DNA from 2 places in the Pseudoalteromonas ruthenica genome. Region 2 is predicted to be linked to the other one. Evidence: predicted binding sites of a transcription regulator. Region 2 holds the regulator's gene; the other holds the start of a gene.
What was found. Region 2 encodes ArgR, which controls arginine synthesis, uptake and breakdown. Its sites were predicted from a motif close to ANTGAATANNTATTCANT; they were not measured.
Positions count from the first base shown of each region.

Region 1: a site for ArgR is predicted at 4,687-4,704, ahead of gltB (glutamate synthase large subunit). Genes of this name have one in related genera too.

Region 1 is NZ_CP023396.1:615,757-621,846, forward strand. Features, by position in the region: gene PRUTH_RS03010 (PrkA family serine protein kinase) at 1-1,867, opposite strand, end outside; gene PRUTH_RS03015 (superoxide dismutase) at 2,099-2,683, opposite strand; gene PRUTH_RS03020 (Grx4 family monothiol glutaredoxin) at 3,038-3,376, shown strand; gene PRUTH_RS03025 (substrate-binding periplasmic protein) at 3,566-4,480, shown strand; gene gltB (glutamate synthase large subunit) at 4,818-6,090, shown strand, end outside.
Region 2 is NZ_CP023396.1:2,204,697-2,219,111, forward strand. Features, by position in the region: gene aceF (pyruvate dehydrogenase complex dihydrolipoyllysine-residue acetyltransferase) at 1-973, opposite strand, end outside; gene aceE (pyruvate dehydrogenase (acetyl-transferring), homodimeric type) at 985-3,651, opposite strand; gene pdhR (pyruvate dehydrogenase complex transcriptional repressor PdhR) at 3,741-4,490, opposite strand; gene mdh (malate dehydrogenase) at 4,774-5,709, opposite strand; gene argR (transcriptional regulator ArgR) at 5,939-6,406, shown strand; gene PRUTH_RS10330 (Dyp-type peroxidase) at 6,366-7,304, opposite strand; gene PRUTH_RS10335 (ABC transporter ATP-binding protein) at 7,397-8,431, opposite strand; gene PRUTH_RS10340 (ABC transporter permease) at 8,428-10,062, opposite strand; gene PRUTH_RS10345 (Fe(3+) ABC transporter substrate-binding protein) at 10,076-11,092, opposite strand; gene PRUTH_RS10350 (hypothetical protein) at 12,171-12,686, opposite strand; gene PRUTH_RS10355 (Spy/CpxP family protein refolding chaperone) at 12,980-13,426, opposite strand; gene PRUTH_RS10360 (response regulator transcription factor) at 13,592-14,275, shown strand; gene PRUTH_RS10365 (ATP-binding protein) at 14,276-14,415, shown strand, end outside.

The sequences.
Region 1 (6,090 bases), 1.6 Mb from region 2:
GGGTGTAGCCTTTTTCAACCATTCGGTTAACGAAGTCTTCGTGTTTTTTCTGATCCTCTGCTGATGTCTTGGTATTAAATGAGATAACCGGCAGTAAGTCCTCGGTGTTGGAGAACATTTTTTTCTCAATCACTGTGCGCAGTTTCTCGTAGCTAGTCCAAAGCGGATTCTTACCGTTGTTGTGAGCGCGCGCTCGTAAAACAAAATTAACGATCTCATTGCGGAAGTCTTTGGGGTTAGAAATACCCGCAGGTTTTTCGATCTTCTCCAGCTCAGCATTGAGTGCGGCGCGGTCGAATAGCTGTCCGGTGTCAGGGTCGCGGTATTCTTGATCTTGGATCCAAAAGTCGGCATAGGTGACGTAGCGATCGAAGATATTTTGCCCGTACTCGGAGTACGACTCTAAATAAGCTGTTTGTAGCTCTTTACCGATAAATTCGACATATTGAGGGATCAGGTAGCCTTTTAAGTGCGACAAGTAACGTTCTTGCACTTCGGCGCTGTATTGCTCCCGCTCTATCTGCTGTTCCAATACATAGAAAAGGTGGACCGGGTTGGCAGCCACTTCACTGTGATCAAAGTTAAACACGCGCGACAAGATTTTAAATGCAAAGCGGGTTGATAACCCAGTCATGCCCTCATCGACGCCGGCATAGTCGCGGTACTCTTGGTAGGATTTGGCTTTAGGGTCGGTATCTTTCAGGCTTTCACCATCGTAGACCCGCATTTTTGAGTAAATGCTGGAGTTTTCAGGCTCTTTTAGCCGCGATAACACCGAGAACTTGGCTAAGGTTTCTAAGGTGCCTGGAGCACACGGAGCGTCGCTTAGCTCGCTGTTGTGTAGTAACTTATCGTAGATTTTTACCTCTTCAGTGACGCGTAAGCAATACGGCACTTTCACAATGTAAACCCTGTCTAAAAAGGCTTCATTATTCTTATTATTCTTAAACGTTTGCCACTCTGATTCATTTGAGTGAGCCAAAATAATGCCATTAAAGGGCAGGGCGGAAATCCCCTCAGTACCGTTGTAGTTGCCTTCTTGGGTGGCAGTTAGCAGCGGATGCAGTACTTTAATGGGCGCTTTGAACATTTCGACGAATTCCATCAAGCCTTGGTTGGCAAGACATAAAGCGCCTGAGTACGCGTACGCATCTGGATCGTTTTGCGCGTAATGTTCAAGTTTACGAATATCAACTTTACCCACTAGGGCGGAGATATCTTGGTTGTTTTCATCACCAGGCTCAGTTTTGGCAATGGCCACTTGATTTAAAATAGAGGGGTAGCGCTTTACCACCTTAAATTGACTGATGTCACCATTGTATTCTTTTAATCTTTTCGCTGCCCAAGGCGACATGATGGTACGCAAATAACGCTTTTTAATGCCGTATTCTTTTTCTAGCAGTTCGCCGTCTTCAATGGCATTAAAAAGGCTCAGGGGGTGATCATTCACCGGTGAGCCTTTAAGACAGTAAATAGGCACTTGTTGCATCAAGTACTTAAGCTTTTCAGCAATCGATGATTTACCACCGCCCACAGGACCAAGCAAGTATAATACTTGTTTACACTCCTCTAGGCCTTGTGCGGCGTGTTTTAGGTAGGAAACAATCTGCTCAATGGCATCTTCCATTCCATAAAACTCATTGAATGCGGGGTATCTTGGTACAACTCGGTTAGAGAAAAGCCGACTTAACACCGCATCTTGCGATGTATCGACCATTTCTGGCTCGCCTATGGCTGTTAGCAGGCGCTCTGGTGCCGTGACATAGGCTGTCTTGTCTTTTTTGCACAGCTCTAGAAACTCGCTAATGCTGTACTCTTCTTCCTGGGATGCTTCAAATCGTGATTGATAATGCTCGAAAATTGTCATACCGACCTCCAAGTTACCCGAAGCTGAGATGAAAGGGTGGAAAGATGCGACTCGGTACTTAAAGCGTAGACAGTAAAGTGAAATTTTGCGAAATATATTAGGAATTTAGTTATTCATATTTAGCGCTATGAACAGCCACAAAAAAGCCGCATGAGCATGGTGCGCACACGGCTTTTATCAACTTAGAACAAGCAGGTGAAAAAATTTCACCTATTTATATCAGCGGTTAAATTAAGCGCTGAAGTTCTGGTTTGCGAAGTCCCAGTTTACTAGCGACCAGAAGCCTTTAAGGTAATCTGGACGTACATTGCGGTAGTCAATGTAGTAAGCATGTTCCCAAAGATCAACGGTCAGAATTGGAGTTACGCCTTGCTCAGTTAGAGGCGTAGCTGCATTTGAGGTGTTAACGATATCCAATGAACCGTCTGCAGTTTTAACTAGCCAAGTCCAGCTCGAACCGAAGTTGTTTACTGCTTTGTCATTGAATGCTTCTTGGAACGCTTCAAAAGAGCCCCATTTAGCGTTAATCGCATCGGCTACAGCGCCGGTTGGTGCACCACCACCGTTTGGAGAAAGGCTGTGCCAGTAGAACGTGTGGTTCCAGATCTGAGCAGCATTATTGAAAACACCGCCTTCAGATGAGCATACGATTTCTTCGAGAGATTTACCTTCGAAATCAGTACCAGCAATAAGGCCATTTAGCTTTTGCACGTAGGTGTTGTGGTGTTTACCGTGGTGATACTCAAGCGTCTCTTGAGAGATATGTGGCTCTAATGCATTGATTTCGTATGGTAGTGACGGTAGTTCAAATGCCATGTTTTTCTCCATCTATCATTATTTGAAAAAAGGGCAAGCAGCTGCGCGCGGACTGCGCAAAGTGTACTGAATGCCATTATAGTGGTACTATAATTCCTGAGTATTTTACTCAAGTTTTAGCAAACAGCAACGCCAAAACGGCGACAAGTGCCTGATCCTGCGTTTACAGTAAACGTCTTATACGACGATTTTGCTACATCAGAGCAAAAAATATCGTGGTTGCCTTCATCACCGTCATGCTACGGTATCAACAGCGCGCTGTTTGCTTTAAAATTACTGCTAACGATAGACATTGTGGTCAAAGTGATGGATTTCAACACTTACCGTCACATTTAACAGAAATTGAGGTTGTACATGGAAACCGTTGAAAAGATTAAACAGCAAATTGCTGAAAATCCCATTCTGCTTTATATGAAAGGCTCTCCAAAACTACCAAGCTGTGGCTTTTCTTCTCAAGCAGCGCAAGCGATGATTTCTTGCGGCGAGCAGTTTGCTTACGTTGATATCCTACAAAACCCGGATATTCGTGCTGAGTTACCAAAATATGCGAACTGGCCAACTTTTCCGCAGTTATGGGTGGAAGGTGAGTTAGTCGGTGGTTGCGACATTATTATTGAGATGTTCCAACGCGGCGAGTTGCAGCCTCTTATTGAGCAAACAGCAGCAAAGTACAAAGACGCTGATAGCGAATAAGAGTAAAAAAGCCAGGTTCTCCTGGCTTTTTTATTAAGAGCCCTGTTCAGAGGCTTTGACTGATACCATCGATCAGCAACGCATTTCTCACTAAAAAAGCAATTTTTCGAATCCCTCGGTAAAAACTTTCTATCTGCACATCTTCGGTTAAACTTTGTTATTAATAGCAGTTTATTGGGCGTGCCTTGTATGTTCATGCTTTATATTCGTATGACCGTTTTAATTTTGGCAGTGGCCTTACTCCCCGCTAGCTACTCCTACGCGCAGCGTCAATCTATTACGATTGACTATCAAGTAAATGATGCAACCATGAGTTACACAGGCTTTTGGCGCGGCAGTACCTTTATTGTCGATGCAGGGTTCGAGCGTAATGTGATTGTCGCGACGCTTGATTGGCCTCCTTACTTGGGGCGTAATCAATGTCAGGGTGGCTGGCTATTGCATTATATGGCGGCGTTGCTATTGCAGGCTGGGTATAATCCTGAGTTCAGGTTTTTGCCTTGGGCTCGAGCGGTGCGCATGACTGAATTGGGTCATGCGGACATTTTAGCTCCTGAGTATGAAATAGAATCATCCGCGCCCTCAGACGTCATCCCTGGCAGCACGCGGCTTAATCACCTCGCATTGTCCTTAGCATTAGCGCATGCACCGGTGCATTATGTGGCTGCAGCAGACAGTGCTATCACCCAGGCCCCGCAAATATCGGAATTGCCCAATTACTCTCTTGGTATCGTTCGTGGCTATCAAAATGCCCCCCAGGTAGATCAAGTGATCGACAGTGGCCAAGTCATTGTTCAACAAGCTATAGATGATGCGCAAAACCTTAACTTAGTGGTTAACGGGCGCGTTAACCTCATTATTGGCGATCCCTTAGTATTACATACCGTTGCCAGTGCAAACGGTATTGACCGCGCTGCCTATCGAGTATTGCAACCAAGCATAACCAATCAGCCATTGTATTTTGCGCTATCGAAAACGCGGCCACAGTGGCAAGTGTTGATGCAAGATATCAATCAAACCATTCCTGTTGCCAATGCTCAGCAATTGCGCCAACAGCTTACTGAGCGTATTGACGAGCACTGTGCAGCTCAGGGCACATATTAAGGTGAATTTTTATTCGCAACATGAATAATTATTCATGCTTGTCCCATCTTTACGTTAACGTAAACGTCCGTTTTTAGGGTCGCTATTTACACGATTTGTAAATATGACACTGGTGTCATATAAAAAATAACGAGTATAAATAGTAAAAATACCTCTATACCCCCTTGCTTCGCATATGTTTACAAAGCGTGAAAAATATTCAAGAATGTGAATATGTATTCATAATTTCATTGACACTCTGTTTGCAAAGCGTTAGCGTTGACGGTCTGCTAGGCCGCCTGTGAGGGTTGCTTGCAACGCGGTTAGCACGCAGTAGCAAGGGGAGAGGAGTCCGCAAATGTTATATGACTCAGCATTAGAAAAAGATAATTGTGGCTTTGGCTTGATAGCCCAAGTCAATGGGCAAGCCAGCCATAAGTTGATTCGCACCGCGATCACGGGTCTTGCCCGTATGGAACACCGGGGTGGTATTTCTGCAGACGGTAAAACCGGTGATGGTTGTGGCTTGCTGATGCAAAAGCCAGACAGCTTTTTTCGAGCTGTAGCCAAAGAAAACAACTGGTTACTGGGCAAGAACTATGCTGTGGGAATGGTTTTTCTAAGCCAAGATCCGGTTCAAGCCGAAGCGGCAAAACGCGTTATCACCAAAGAATTAGAACAAGAAACACTGACCCTACAAGGGTGGCGTGAAGTGCCGACCGATACCAGTTACTTAGGCGATATTGCCTTGAAGCAATTGCCACAGTTTATGCAGGTTTTTGTCAGCGCCCCGGAAGGATGGCGACCAAAAGATTTGGAACGTCGGCTGTACATTGCCCGCCGACGTATCGAAAAACAGTTAGAACAGGATAAGGATTTTTACATTGCTAGCCTGTCTGGGTTAGTCACTGTATACAAAGGCTTGATGATGCCAGAGGACTTGCCAAATTTTTATCTCGATTTAGCAGATATCCGCATGACCTCGGCAATTTGTGTTTTTCACCAACGTTTTTCCACCAATACCCAGCCGCGATGGCCTCTAGCACAGCCGTTCCGCTATTTGGCTCATAACGGTGAAATCAACACCATAACGGGCAATCGACAATGGGCTCGGGCTCGTGCTTATAAGTTTTCCTCACCACTGCTGCCTGATTTGCAAAGTGCCGCCCCTTTTGTCAACGAGAGTGGCTCAGACTCCTCAAGCTTGGACAACATGTTGGAGTTGTTTTTAGCCGGGGGGATGGACCTGTTCCGCGCGATGCGTATGTTAGTGCCACCGGCATGGCAAAAGAACCGAGCGATGGATGATGATCTGCGCGCATTTTATGATTTCAACTCTATGCATATGGAGCCTTGGGATGGACCTGCAGGCATTGTGATGTCCGATGGTCGCTTTGCGGCATGTAACCTCGACCGTAACGGCTTGCGACCTGCTCGCTATGTGGTGACCCAAGACGGGTTTATCACCTTGGCCTCAGAGGTCGGGATTTGGGATTATGCCGCCGATGAGGTGGTGGAGAAGGGCCGTGTTGGTCCCGGTGAACTGATGGTGGTTGATACCTTGCATGGCAAGGTATGGCACTCAGGAGAAATCGATCAAGACCTCAAAGCAAGGCACCCTTACAAACAAT
Region 2 (14,415 bases):
CAACGAAGTCTTCACGCTTCGCCGGCGCTGGGCCACTGGCCTTGTGCTCTTGCGGTTGCGCGCCGCTTGCCGTTGTTGATTGCTGCTTAGCCGGAGCCTGCTGCTGTGCGGGGGCACTGCCTTGCACCTCAAAGGTAAAGATTAAGCTGCCGGTTTTCACGGTATCGCCCACGGCAACTTTCACTTCTTTTACTTTGCCGGCAAAAGGAGCTGGCACTTCCATAGAAGCTTTATCGCCTTCGACGTTAAGAATCGACTGCTCTTCGTCAACGGTGTCGCCGGCACTGACCATCACTTCGGTCACTTCCACTTCGTCGCCGCCAATGTCCGGCACCGTCACTTCTTTAACTTCAACACTGCCGCTGTCTTTGTCTGCTTTCGCTTCTTGCTTGTCGCTATCGCTCGAGCTTGGGCTCTCGGCACTGCCACCGCCTGCGGTTTCAAAGATAAATACCAGCGACCCAGTCTTTACGGTGTCGCCGACATTGATTTTGATTTCTTTAACTTTACCGGCTTGTGGCGCAGGCACTTCCATAGAAGCTTTATCGCCTTCAACGTTAAGAATTGATTGTTCTTCTTCAACGCTATCACCGACACTGACCATAATTTCGGTGACTTCAACTTCGTCATCACCAATATCAGGCACAGTAATTTCCACCTCGGCGCCGGCTTGATTGCTAGCACCGCTGTTGTCCTCACTGCTGTCTGCAGCCTCGCTATGCTCGGCATCGGCATTGCCTTGCTCGCCTTCGAAAATCATAATCAAAGTGCCAGTAGAGACGGTATCGCCCTCTTTCACTTTGATCTCTTTTACTACGCCCGCTTCGCTGGCAGGCACTTCCATAGAGGCTTTATCACCTTCTACGGTAATCAAAGATTGCTCAACTTCAACCTTGTCGCCCACCGAGACAAGCACTTCGGTGACTTCAACTTCATCGCCACCAATATCAGGTACGTTAATTTCAATGCTCATTTGCAAACCCCTTAAGCGTGCAGCGGGTTAATCTTGTCGGCATCAATGTCGAACTTCTTGATTGCTTCTGCAATCACAGATTTTTCTACATCGCCACGTTTCGCTAATTCTGTTAGTGCAGCAACCACCACGTAACCTGCATTCACCTCGAAGTGACGGCGCAGATTCTCGCGGCTGTCGGAGCGGCCATAGCCATCGGTACCCAGTACGCGATATGACTCAGCCGGGATGAAGGCACGAATTTGTTCGGCGTAGTTCTTCATGTAGTCGGTAGCCGCAATCGCAGGCTCTTCACCTAATACAGTTTGCAGATACGGCACTTTCGCCTCTGCCTCTGGGTGCAGCATGTTATAGCGGTCGGCTTCTTGACCATCACGGGTGATCTCATTAAACGAGGTTACCGAGAAAATATCTGAGCTAACGCCGTAGTCATCACTTAGAATTTGCGCTGCTTTGCGCACTTCGTTCATGATCGTACCCGAGCTTAATAGCTGTACTTTGCCCTTGTTGCCTTCGTAGCTTTCGAGCTTATAAATACCCTTACGGATCCCTTCTTCCGCACCTTCTGGCATGGCTGGCTGATGATAGTTTTCGTTCATCAACGTCAGGTAGTAGTAGATATTTTCTTGGTCTTCACCATACATACGGCGAATACCATCTTGAACGATAACCGCGACTTCATAGCCGAAGGTTGGGTCATAAGAAATACAGTTCGGCACGGTGTTCGCTAGAATATGGCTGTGGCCATCTTCGTGCTGCAACCCTTCACCATTAAGCGTTGTTCGCCCTGCGGTGGCACCAAGTAAGAAGCCACGTGCTTGTTGGTCACCGGCCATCCACGCCATATCACCTACACGTTGGAAACCAAACATCGAGTAGTAGATGTAGAACGGGATCATCGGTAGGTCGTTAGTGCTGTATGAGGTCGCCGCAGCAACCCATGAGGACATCGCACCGAGCTCGTTAATACCTTCTTGCAACACCTGACCTTTTTGGTCTTCTTTATAGTAAGCAACGATATCACGATCTTCCGGGCTGTAATTTTGGCCCCGTGGATTATAAATACCAATTTGACGGAACAAGCCTTCCATACCGAAGGTACGTGCTTCGTCGGCAATAATTGGCACAATATTTTTGCCAATGCCTTTGTCTTTTAGCAATACATTAAGAGTGCGCACAAATGCCATGGTGGTGGAAATATCACGCTTTTGCTCTTCAAGTAATTGCTTGAACGCATCCATCTGCGGCAACTGCAACTGTTCGCTGAAATTAGGCAAACGGGTTGGCGTGTAACCATGCAGCTCTTTACGACGGGCGTGCATATACTCGTACTCTTTTGAGCCTTCTTCTAAGGTCAGGTACGGTAAGTCTTTAAGCTCATCTTCGGAAACAAGATCTTCTAACCCTAGGCGCTTACGTAAGTGAGCCACGTGGGTCATGTCCATTTTCTTCACTTGGTGAGCAATGTTTTTACCTTCGGCGGCATCGCCCATACCATAACCTTTAACGGTTTTAGCTAAGATCACCGTAGGACGGCCCTTGGTATCTTGCGCCGATTTAAAGGCTGCGAATAGCTTCGATGGCTCGTGACCACCGCGCTTTAAGGCAAAGATTTCGTCGTCGGTCATATCGGCAACAAGAGCTGCTGTTTCTGGGTAACGGCCGAAGAAGTGCTCGCGCACATAGGCACCATCTTTTGACTTATAGGTTTGGTAATCGCCGTCAACCGTTTCGTTCATCAGCTGTAGCAATTTACCTGTGGTGTCTTTGGCCAGTAATTTATCCCAGCCACTGCCCCACACGACTTTGATGACGTTCCAACCAGCCCCTTTGAACAGGCCTTCAAGCTCTTGGATAATCTTGCCATTACCCATAACTGGGCCATCAAGACGCTGCAGGTTACAGTTAATTAGGTAGCATAAGTTGTCCAAGCCTTCACGAGCAGCAAAGGAAATTGCGCCCCGTGATTCTGGCTCATCCATTTCACCATCACCTAGGAAGGCATAAACGCGTTGGTTGCTGGTATCTTTCAGACCACGACCTTCAAGATACTTGAGGAAGCGAGCTTGATAGATTGAAGCGATAGGACCTAGACCCATAGACACAGTTGGGAACTGCCAAAACTCAGGCATCAACTTAGGGTGTGGGTATGAAGGTAACCCTTTTCCATCTACTTCTTGGCGGAAATTATCAAGCTGCTCTGCGCTCAGGCGCCCTTCGACGAAGGCACGTGCATAAATACCCGGTGAAATGTGACCTTGGTAATACACCAAATCACCACCGTCTTGCTCATTTGGCGCGCGGAAGAAGTGGTTGAAGCAAACTTCATAAAATGCCGCTGATGATTGGAAAGACGCCATGTGTCCACCCAAGTCAAGATCCTTTTTCGAGGCACGCAGAACAATCATAATCGCATTCCAGCGAATGATAGAGCGGATACGACGCTCAACGTTCACATCACCTGGGTACGCTGGCTCTTGGTCAGCGGGGATGGTATTGACGTAGTTTGTGGTAGTGCCAGTTGGCATATCTACGCCATCAAGACGTGCTTGCTCTAGCACTTGTTCAAGGATGTATTGAGCTCGCTCAACGCCCTCTTCACGCACAACCGACTCAAGGGCTTGTAGCCATTCCTGGGTTTCGAGTGCGTCTACGTCAACATTATTGACTTCAGACATATGGAGTTTTCCTTATGTTTAAAATACGAATTTAAAATGCCAAAAAGCCCCAGCTTAAGCGCGATGCTCAACTGAGGCTCACAGCGAATTTATTGTGCTCTGGTACGTCGCAAAGAGCGCTCAATACGCGAATGCTCTTTCGTTGCTTCCAGTAAGGCTTCTTCGATAAAGGCTAAGTGCGCATTACTGGCCAGGCGTGCCTCTTCTGGGCGGCCTTCAATGACGGCGTCCATCAACACTTTGCGGTGCTGCGCTAATTGCTGCGACACGGCGGTTTTCTTCATCAATACCTGCAAGTTTTGCAGTACGTTTTGCTCTAGTAAAGCTTGCATGCCACGCACTAAGTGCAGTAACACCACGTTATGAGACGCTTCAGCGATACAAAAGTGAAAAGCGTTAATAGCTTTCGCTTTGGCACTCAGGTCATCACTTACTTGCGCTATTTTTTCAAAGCTATGCTTTACCTTTACAAAGTCATTTTGAGTCCCGCGTAATGCCGCATAATAGGCGGCGATACCTTCGAGGGCGTGGCGAAACTCAAGCAAATCAAACTGCGACTCTGGGTGCTTACTGATCAACTCAAACAGTGGATCACTTAAGCCCTCTTCCAATTGATTCTTTACAAAGGTGCCACCACCTTGGCGGCGCGTAACCAACCCCTTGGCTTCGAGTTTTTGAATTGCCTCACGCAGCGATGGGCGTGATACTTCAAACTGCTTAGCCAGCTCACGCTCAGGCGGAAGCTTTTCCCCTGGTGCCAGCGATCCCTCAAGAATCATATTCTCTAGCTGGGCCAAGATCACGTCCGATAATTTCGCTGCTTTTACTTTCAATGACATCGTTGATTTATGCTTTGGGTAAATTGGTCATACCAAAAAGTGCGGTTAAGGTATCAAATTCACCGCAAGCTGTCAAAATTGACCCAGTTCACATCAATTTTTATTCAGCCAATTATGGTGGATATGCGCGCAAATTAAAGTAATTTACGCTTAGCGACAAATGGTCAGACCAGTAAGGAGAAAGGAAATAAATGCACAAAAAAGCCCCTACAGCAGAACTATAGGGGCTTTTAGCATGATATCGCTATTAGCCAATATCATGAAGTAACGGCCATGGTGGCTATTACTTATTCATGAAGTCGATGCCTTCTTGAATATCTTTATTCAAGGTGCCTAGCATGTCTTCTTTGGCTTGTTGTTCAAAGGCGCTTAGTTCACCGTAAGAAAGCAACTCTTCGACACCATTTTTACCAAGACGTACTGGCTGAGCGAAGAACTGTGCGTCTTCACCATTGCCTTCAACATAGGCGTATTCAACAACATCTTCACCTTGCATGCCTTTGACTAGTGACAAGCAGAAGCGCGCTGCAGCTGCGCCCATAGAAAGTGTAGCGCTACCGCCACCCGCTTTTGCTTCAACAACTTCGGTACCGGCGTTTTGGATACGCTTAGTTAGCGCCGCAACTTCCTCATCAGAGAAGCTCGCACCTTCTACTTGAGACAGTAGAGGAAGAATAGTCGTTCCTGAATGACCACCAATTACTGGCACCTTCACGTCATTCACGTTCAGGCCTTTTAGCTCAGCAATGAAAGTTTCTGCACGGATAACATCAAGTGTGGTTACACCAAATACGCGTGCAGGGTCATAAGTGCCCGCTTTTTTGAATACTTCAGCCACGATTGGCACTGTGCCATTTACTGGGTTAGTGATAACACCGACCATGGCTTTCGGGCAGTTTTTAACAATGCCTTCAGCTAGCGTCTGGACAATGCTGGCGTTTACATTAAACAAATCAGCGCGGTCCATGCCCGGCTTACGCGGCATACCCGCTGGGATTAAAACAATGTCACAACCGTTTAGTGCTGCGTCTAAGTCTTCTTTACCGAAGCCCTTTACATCAACCGCAGTTGGGATGTGTGATAGGTCAACAGCAACACCAGGAACCACAGGGGCTACGTCGTATAGAGCAAGCTCAGAACCAGCAGGAAGGCTATTTTTTAGTAGCAAAGAGAGCGCTTGACCGATACCACCGGCAGCACCTAAAACGGCAACTTTCATTTTAATTCTCCGTAAAATAACGAGATTGGGTTATCAAGATTTGGGTCATCTGACCTTTTGGTGGCCTTAAAGATAATGAAAAGCGCCGATAAAGACAAATTTATCCGCGTTATTTTGACGATAATCTCGACCATAGTCGTAAACTTCACTGTAAACCTCAGTGCCTTGGATGAAATAACCCCGGTTCTTGGGTAGAATGATAAGACTTTAAGCTACAAAGACCATTATTATGCACGCGCAAGAAAAACAAGAAGCCTTGGTAAAAGCCTTTAAAGCCCTCCTAAAAGAAGAAAATTTCGGCTCACAAGGAGAGATTGTTGATGCCTTAAAAGAACAAGGCTTCGATAACATCAGCCAAAGCAAAGTTTCGCGCATGCTCAGCAAGTTTGGTGCGGTGCGTACACGCAACGCCAAACAAGAAATGGTCTATTGCTTACCCGCAGAATTAGCCGTTCCCACAGCGAAGTCGCCACTGCGCCAATTAGTGCTGGATATTGTTCACAATGAGATGATGATCATCATCACCACCAGCCCGGGTGCAGCACAATTAATCGCGCGCTTGCTCGATTCTCTCGGTAAGGCCGATGGCGTGCTGGGAACCATTGCCGGAGATGACACCATCTTTATTGCCCCCGCCAAAGTCTCAGAAATTGATATTACTCTGGAGCGGGTGCGTAAGCTGTTTGAGAACGTGTAGCTAACGACTTTAGAAAATCCACCGAAGGGGCAAAAAACGCTGAGCCCATGTCGGCTTGGGTAAAGTCCAGCCAAGCATCATAATGATGATGATCCCCTAGCTGACTTTTCAGCATTTGCGTAAACGCGTCGCCACTGGCGGCGCAGGTCACCGACAGCAAGCCTTGCTTGGTCATGGTGCCAAAAGGCATGCCCTGGTGCAGTAACAGCGGCTCGCCTTTTTCATCTTTCAACTCTGAGCGCGCCGCGTGACTGTTGGCATTAATCGGCATTAGCAGCTCGGCATCGAGACGAGTACGGCCAATCACCAACTCTTGTTCTTCAATACTGAGCGCTTGCCAGGCATTGAGGTTGTGGGTAAAGCGCTGGACGTGCACATAACTGCCTTTTACAAAATCATTGCCGGGGTCATTAATGAGCGCCGTGAGATTTTTTTGCCGTCCATGAGGTGTATCTGGAGCGTAAAGAAAGCCATTAAAATCACGCCCGTCTAAAAAGCGATAACAGGTGATTTCCTCAACAAGCTCCACATCACTGCCTAACAGTTTCAATACTCGCTGGCCAAATAGATGATTGACATCTTCCCGGTCCGAGCGAATTTGTATAAACAAATCGAACGGCTGTGCTAGCACGTGGTGGTCACGGTTGGGGATACTCGGAAAGCTCGCTAATTCTGCAGGCATGGCATCGGGATGAAAATGCGGCCAGTACTGCGCACCTATGGCGACAAAGCTGGAAACCATAGCCTCAGAGAAGCGATCATCGTATTCGCTTTGCAGGTCCACTAACTGTGCGAGCTTACTTTTAACTGCGTGATCATGGCCATCAAGGACATTGAGAAACAAGTGCAAGCCGTGCAAATTGGCCTGCGCGCACACACCGGATTGCGCTCTGGGCATTAAGTTACCATTCCTTTCGTTGTTATTGTTAGCAGCGCCTATTACGGGCGCTAAGCCGCCCGCGCGGCTACATACAGGCTATGAATTCGCGCTTAATCAGCGAAGAAATTCACAGAGTGTGGGGTAATTGTAAGCGATAGCTTCTGACTCGGCAAAAACTCTTGTTCAGCTTTAGCAGGAATTTCAACTTCTTGAGCAAACACGCTGACGCGATAAACGTATTCTGTGCCGACAAAACGCTGTGATAGTAACGTCACTTCACCGTGTTCATCACCAATCAACTGCATATCGTGAGGACGAACATACACTTGCCCCTTTCCCGATGATGGCAAAGGCTGTAAAGAGCGCACAATACCAAAGGGCGTTTGTACATGCTCGGCATCAACGATAGTGGCATCAATATACACACCCGTGCCTAAGAACTCTGCCACGACTTTAGAGTTAGGGTGCTGGAATAATTGTTTCGCCGTACCTTGCTGCGCAATTTGTCCGTTGTGCATGACCGCTAATGTGTCGGCAAAGGCAAATGCTTCTTCTTTGGAGTGGGTCACAAAAATAGCAGAGACGCGCTGGTCTTTAATAATGCGGCGAATGTCAGCAATTAGTTGAAAACGCACCTGATGGTCAATATTCGAAAACGGCTCATCAAGTAGCAATAGGCTAGGTTTGTATGCCAGCGCTCTAGCTATGGCAACACGTTGCTGTTGGCCGCCTGAAAGCTGGTGTGGATAACGCCCTCCACACTCATCTAGATGCACCAGTGCGAGCATTTCCGCGACCCGCTGCTGTTTGTTTGCTTTGCTCATGCCCTTTAAACCAAAGGCTATGTTTTGCGCCACGGTTAAGTGTGGAAACAGCGCGTAATCCTGAAACATCATACCCATGTTGCGGTGCTGTGGGGGCACACAATGCTGGTCACTACACAGGACCTCTTTCCCTAAGCGGATCACCCCTCGATGTGGACGTATAAGCCCAGCAATGGCTTTTAGTGTGGTTGTTTTGCCGCAACCGCTGGCGCCTAGCAAACACAAAATCTCATCGTCTGCTAAGGTCAGGCTTAAATTGTTGACCACTGCCCGCTCAGCGTATTCGAAACTAATGTTGTCTAATTCTAGTTGCGCTGTCATGACCGAGAATGCTCCATTGAGCGGTTAATAAAATACAAGGGCAGTAGCCCCACTAATACAATAAATAGTGCCGACACTGAAGCCAGCTCTAATTGCTCATCGCTCACATACTGAAACACATGGGTCGCCAATGTTTCAAAGTTAAATGGCCGCAACAGTAATGCTGCTGGCAACTCTTTCATGCACTCGATAAACACTAATAAGGCAGCGGTTAAGATACCGCGTTTAAGAATGGGAATATGCACGCCAAGTAAGGTTTGTCGCTCATTGCGGCCCATTGAGTGGCTGGCCATATCCAAGCTCGGGCTAATGCGGCTAAAGCTTGATTCTATGGCGCCATGGGCAATGGCGTAAAATCGCACCAAGTAACCAAATACGATGGCAAATATAGTACCGCTCAAGAATAACCCTGGTTGATAGTCATACTGGGCGAGCCAATCATTAATGCCGACTTCTAAACTAGTCAGTGGTAACAGCACCGCAATGGCTAAAACGGTGCCAGGTAAGGCGTATCCAGTGCTGGCTAAGCGCCCAGGCCACAGTGTATATCGTGCTGTACTCAAGCGTTGGTAGTACACCACAAGAATACTCAGGGTAATGGCGAGGATGCTGACCATAGTGGCAATTTTTAGGCTTTGCCAAGCATAGAGGAAAAACTCATCATTCCACGCTTGGTCAAAATAATTAAACGCGTAGCTAACCAGCACCGCCGTCGGAATAGCGAAAGCAAGCGCCAGAATAACTAAGGCAAAGCCTGTGGCTGCCAACGCTTTAGCTCCTTTGAGAGTATAAAGAGGCTCACCGCTTAGCTGGGTTTGGCGCTCAAATACGGCGCGGTTGCGGCGCGAATAACGCTCAATAATGATAGCCAAAAACAAAATGAGCAGCATGATCCCTGAGATTTTCGCAGCGGCGGTTAATGAATAATACCCAAACCAAGTATCGTACACCGCTGTCGTTAGGGTGCTTACAGCAAAGTAATTGACGGTGGCAAAATCCGCCATCGCCTCCATGCTAATTAAGGTTATAGCGGCGACAATCGCCCCTCGAGCTAAAGGAAGACTGACTTTAAAAAAGCCTGCAACTGGGCCGTGTCCCATAATATGGGCGGCTTGAACCAGCTTATGAGACTGCTCCTTCAGCGCGGTTTTAAAAATTAAGAATAAGTAGGGGTACAGCACTAACGCAATCATCACGATTGCGCCACCGAGCGTGCGAATATCAAAAAACCAGTAATCATCCGGCGATTGCCAGCCAAACCACTGCCGTAACTGAATTTGCACCGGACCAGCATAATCCAGTAAGTCGGTATAAACATAGGCAATAAGATAGGTAGGCATGGCTAAGGGCAGCATCAAAGCCCATTCAAAGTGTTTTCGCCCCGGAAAGTCGCAGCAGGCGACCAGCCACCCTAGAGGCAACGCAATCAAGCAACTCAGTAGCGCTACACCGAGGATCAACACTAAGGTATTACGGGTATAATCCCACAGCACCGTATCCCAGAGGTGGTTAAACACGTTGGGATCACTTTGCAAGGACTCAAAAATAAGGAAAGCTAACGGTAACGACAGGCCTAAGCCTGTCGTCCACGCAATAAGCTGCCACGATGACAGCGAGAATTTAAAGCGCATCAATACCCAGTAATTAAAGGTCGAATTTTACCTCATCGAGCAGCTTCAACGCCGTTTGACGATGTTTACTGATTTCCGATAAAGGCAGAGAGTCCTCTTTAAAGTCACCCCAAGAGGCAACTAACTCAGACAATGGCACACCCTTTTTCACTGGGTATTCCATATTCACAGAGGCATACATATTTTGCGCTGTATTGTCGGTCATAAACTCGATCAGTTTCAAGGCGTTATCCTTGTTTTTAGCATACTTTGTTAAGGCAACGCCGGAGACATTAACGTGTGCTCCTCGGTCTTGTTGGTTAGGAAAGTTAATATAAACGGCATCAGCCCAAGTACGTTGTTGCTCGTCTTGCATCATTTTTCCAAAGTAATAGCTGTTACCGATGGCCACATCGCACAGCCCTTCTTTTACGGCCTTAACCTGCGCTCGATCGTTGCCCTGCGGTTTACGGGCAAGGTTCTGCTTTAACGCGGTTAACCACTGCTTGGTTTGCGCTTCGCCATGATGGGCAATCATAGATGCGACCAACGCCAAGTTATAAGGGTGCTTGCCTGAGCGCATGCACACCTTACCTGCAAATTGCTCGCTCCCCAGGTCTTCATAGCGCACGCTGCTTAACTGGCCCACACGTTCTTTTGACGAGTAGACATTGCGCACCCGTTTGGTTAATGCCACCCATTGCCCATTGGGGTCGCGGAAGCTAGCAGGAATATTGTCGGCCACCGCGTCGCTATTAATGCTTTGCGTTAGCTCCATATCGTCTAGTTGCATTAAGGCACTAAAATTAGAGGTAAGTACTAAATCAGCGCGAGTATGCTTGCCTTCACGCTTTAAGCGCTCAATAAGCCCTTTTTTCGCAAACACCACGTTGGTCTCTATTCCCGTTTGTGCTGTAAACTTCTCTAGTATGGGCTCAATAAGAAAAGGCTGACGAAACGAGTAAATATTGACGCTGTCTTGCGCCAAGGTGGGAGCGGCTGTTAACGTAGTGAGTAACGATGCCAAGCCCAAAGCCAATGCTTTTTTCATAAAGCCTCCAATAGATAAAAATAATTCTCAAGCGCATCATATCTTTTGCACCGCAAAAGTACAGCACCATCATCACAACATAAACACCAGCTGAACAACTTCCATCTTTGCCCGAATTACTGTGAGATATATCTCACATAGCATCAGGTTATTGCGTCATTTGCGATAAAGAACAGCACGCAAAAATACACAACGCACTGATAATTAATGGATTTTTAATTATTTCGTTTATTTTACTAAATCAGTTTTTGTTACCACTACCTGACCTGTACCTAATTCATCCTTATACTGTCTCCATCGCTTGTAAGGGCATATGGGCGATAAAGTTAAGGAAAGCCAACCTCAAAGGACGGACCGGAAGTTCAAGGACAGGCGCAGGACGCGTAACGCAACGGACACGCAGACAGGACGGTAGGATTTGGCAAGGTGCCATAGAAGGACAGGTGCAGGACGCATAACACAAGGGAATTGTTATTCTAAGGATAGTCAAGGGAAAACGGCAAGATGCCAATATGGACAGATGCAGGATGCATAACGCAAAGGAGTTGCTACTTTAAGGACAGCAAAGGAAAAATAGGCAGGATGCCGAGCACACCGGACGTGATACTCAAGGTTGAGTATAGGACAGGCGAGTGAACGCAGCTCACAAAGGAAATGTGAATAAGGACAGCGAAGGATTTGTCAGTGATAGCTCCACTGAGGATTATGTGCAGGATGTACATATCACAGGAAGTACAGGATGAGCTAAACAATCATAGCAGTCATAATGCTAACCACATGCGACTGACTTGGATGTGTATCACAGGTTTATACAGGAAGTGGACAAGGATGAACCTACAAAGCGATTTGTAGCGCTCACTACGGTGAGTAAAGGAACATTGGACTTGCTCCAATCCCGGCAGGAAGCTGGAAATTATTCCGTCAGCGCGGCCCTCAACGGCCGCGTATTTTTTTGCCTATCGCACACACCTAGTGATGATACTCAGCTACCACGAAACACACCGCAATACTCAGATAGACACCTGCAACGGTGCCGTGCACTGAAGTCCCTTATTCCACTACTTTCACACATCAGTCGTTATTGTAAAAAAGCCTGCTTAGAGTTTACCTCACACTGCTCTACAGGACGGGCTTGAAGCGAGCGACTCACCACCCAACAGTCGTCATAAATTGAGCAGTAACACAGCTCAATTTCGAGGCGTTTATCTATCTTTAAGATATTTTCTACAGCCTCCCCTTTGTATACCAAGGGCTTTATCATTTCGCCTGCAGGAAGCGTGATTGAACTGATATGGGATTGGTAAATGGAGTTGAACTCAGGTAAATCCGACCACTGCTGCAAATACCGCTTACCGATACTGACTTTTACATACTTAATAATGGCCGGGCCCGTGCCTCTATTCGCCACGCCATAACTAAAGCGATCCTTTCCTTTGCTTCTGAAAACCTCTACTTTTGGCCACACAGAAGCTTTCGCGTAGGCGCGATCTATGTACGCAGAATAAATAGAGATAAAGGCCGTAATTAAGCCAATAAAAAGCGCGGTCAGCGCAATGAGCATTTCTGGATTTTTGTACCACTTCTGTTTTTCCAACAACTTAGTCCTTTAATACGCGAAGCCTCTGTATTGTGTTCGCTCCGTAAACTTGGGCCCTACCCTAATACAGCATCGATAATGGTTATTTCCGTGGCCCAGGGGAGAGAGAAAACCACGAGATACCTGATCAACTTTAAGCATTTACATTTTAGTAAGCTATCGAGTCATAGCTCAACGTTATTATTGATAGCAAAATTTGCTATCGCTTACTAGCACTTAAACGCAAGTCACTGAAAATGTCCGCACAAAAAACGACCCAATGGGCCGTTTACGTGCACTGACATAAAATTTTAATGACCACGCTTATGATGGCCGCGCGACTGGCGCTTTTCCTTGAGTTCCTGCAACTTTTGTTGCTGCTGCTCGGTGAGTAAGTTCCATATTTGATGCTGGGTGTGTAACCGTGCAATCTTACGTTCAAGCTGTTTAGCTTGCTGCTCTTGGATTAACGCTCGCGCAGCCTGCTCATCGAAGCTCGCATTGGTGTGCGTTAAGGCATTTAGCTGCTGTTTCATGTCACCACGCTGGCCTCGCTGCGGCTGCAGTTGCTTTTGCGCATCTAAAATAGCGTCGATTTGGCTCTGTTGCTGCTCGCTAAGCTGTAAATAATTGGCCATACGTTTGTTAAACATACCACGCTCACCATGGTTGTGGTGACCGCCTTGACCAGCAAACACGGCGCTGGATGCCAAGGCTAAAGAAAACAACGTCGCGCTAATACTCTTACCTAGTTTCATTGTGGACTCCTTGTTTGTCCTGATTGAAAACAATTCACAGTGCCTAGCATAGCGCCGTCAACGCAAAGCACTGTCAGGGCTGTGTAAAGGTTATGTAAAGGATTCACACTGCTGGCAAGGGATAAGGTAGTATAGCGTTGTCGCTGTATACGTATTGGGAATGACATGCATATTTTACTAACCGACGATGATACTGAACTGGCGCAAATGCTCAGCGAATACCTACAGAGCCAGCATTTCCAAGTGACCTGTGCGCATGATGGAAAAACAGGCTTGGAGCTTGCCGAAACTGGCAATTTTGACCTGTTATTACTGGATGTCATGCTGCCAGAGTTAGATGGCTTCGAGGTCTTAAAAAGGCTCAGAGCTCAATCGCTGATGCCAGTCATCATGCTGACCGCCAAAGGCGATGATTTTGATCGTATTTTTGGCCTAGAGCTCGGTGCCGATGACTATATCCCCAAGCCTTTCAACCACCGAGAGCTGCTCGCCCGCGTCAAGGCCATTACTCGACGCATCGAGCATATCAATGCCACTAAGCCTCGTCAGGACTTACAGTTTGCTGGTCTGGATATGTGTATGCATAGCCGCAGCGTCAGCGCCAATACACAGCCTTTAGCACTCACCGGCACTGAGTTTGCTATTTTGCACTTATTACTACAACAACCGGGCACCGTGATCAGTAAAGAGCAAATAAGTGAACAAGTATTGGGCCGCCGCTTAGCGCCATACGACCGCTCTATTGACATGCATGTCAGTAACTTGCGCAAGAAAATAGCCGAACACATTGAGGCCGAGCGTATTCGCACGCTACGCGGTGCCGGTTACGTCTTGGTGGGAGATGCGTAAATGCGGCCACTGTTTAGCAAACTTTATGTGAAAATATTCTTGTGGTTTTGGCTCACCCTAGCCGCGACCTTCGCGTTGCTTGCCGGGCTAAGCTCAATGAGCTTCAGTGAACTATCTTATGAACCTTTACGCGGTGGCGA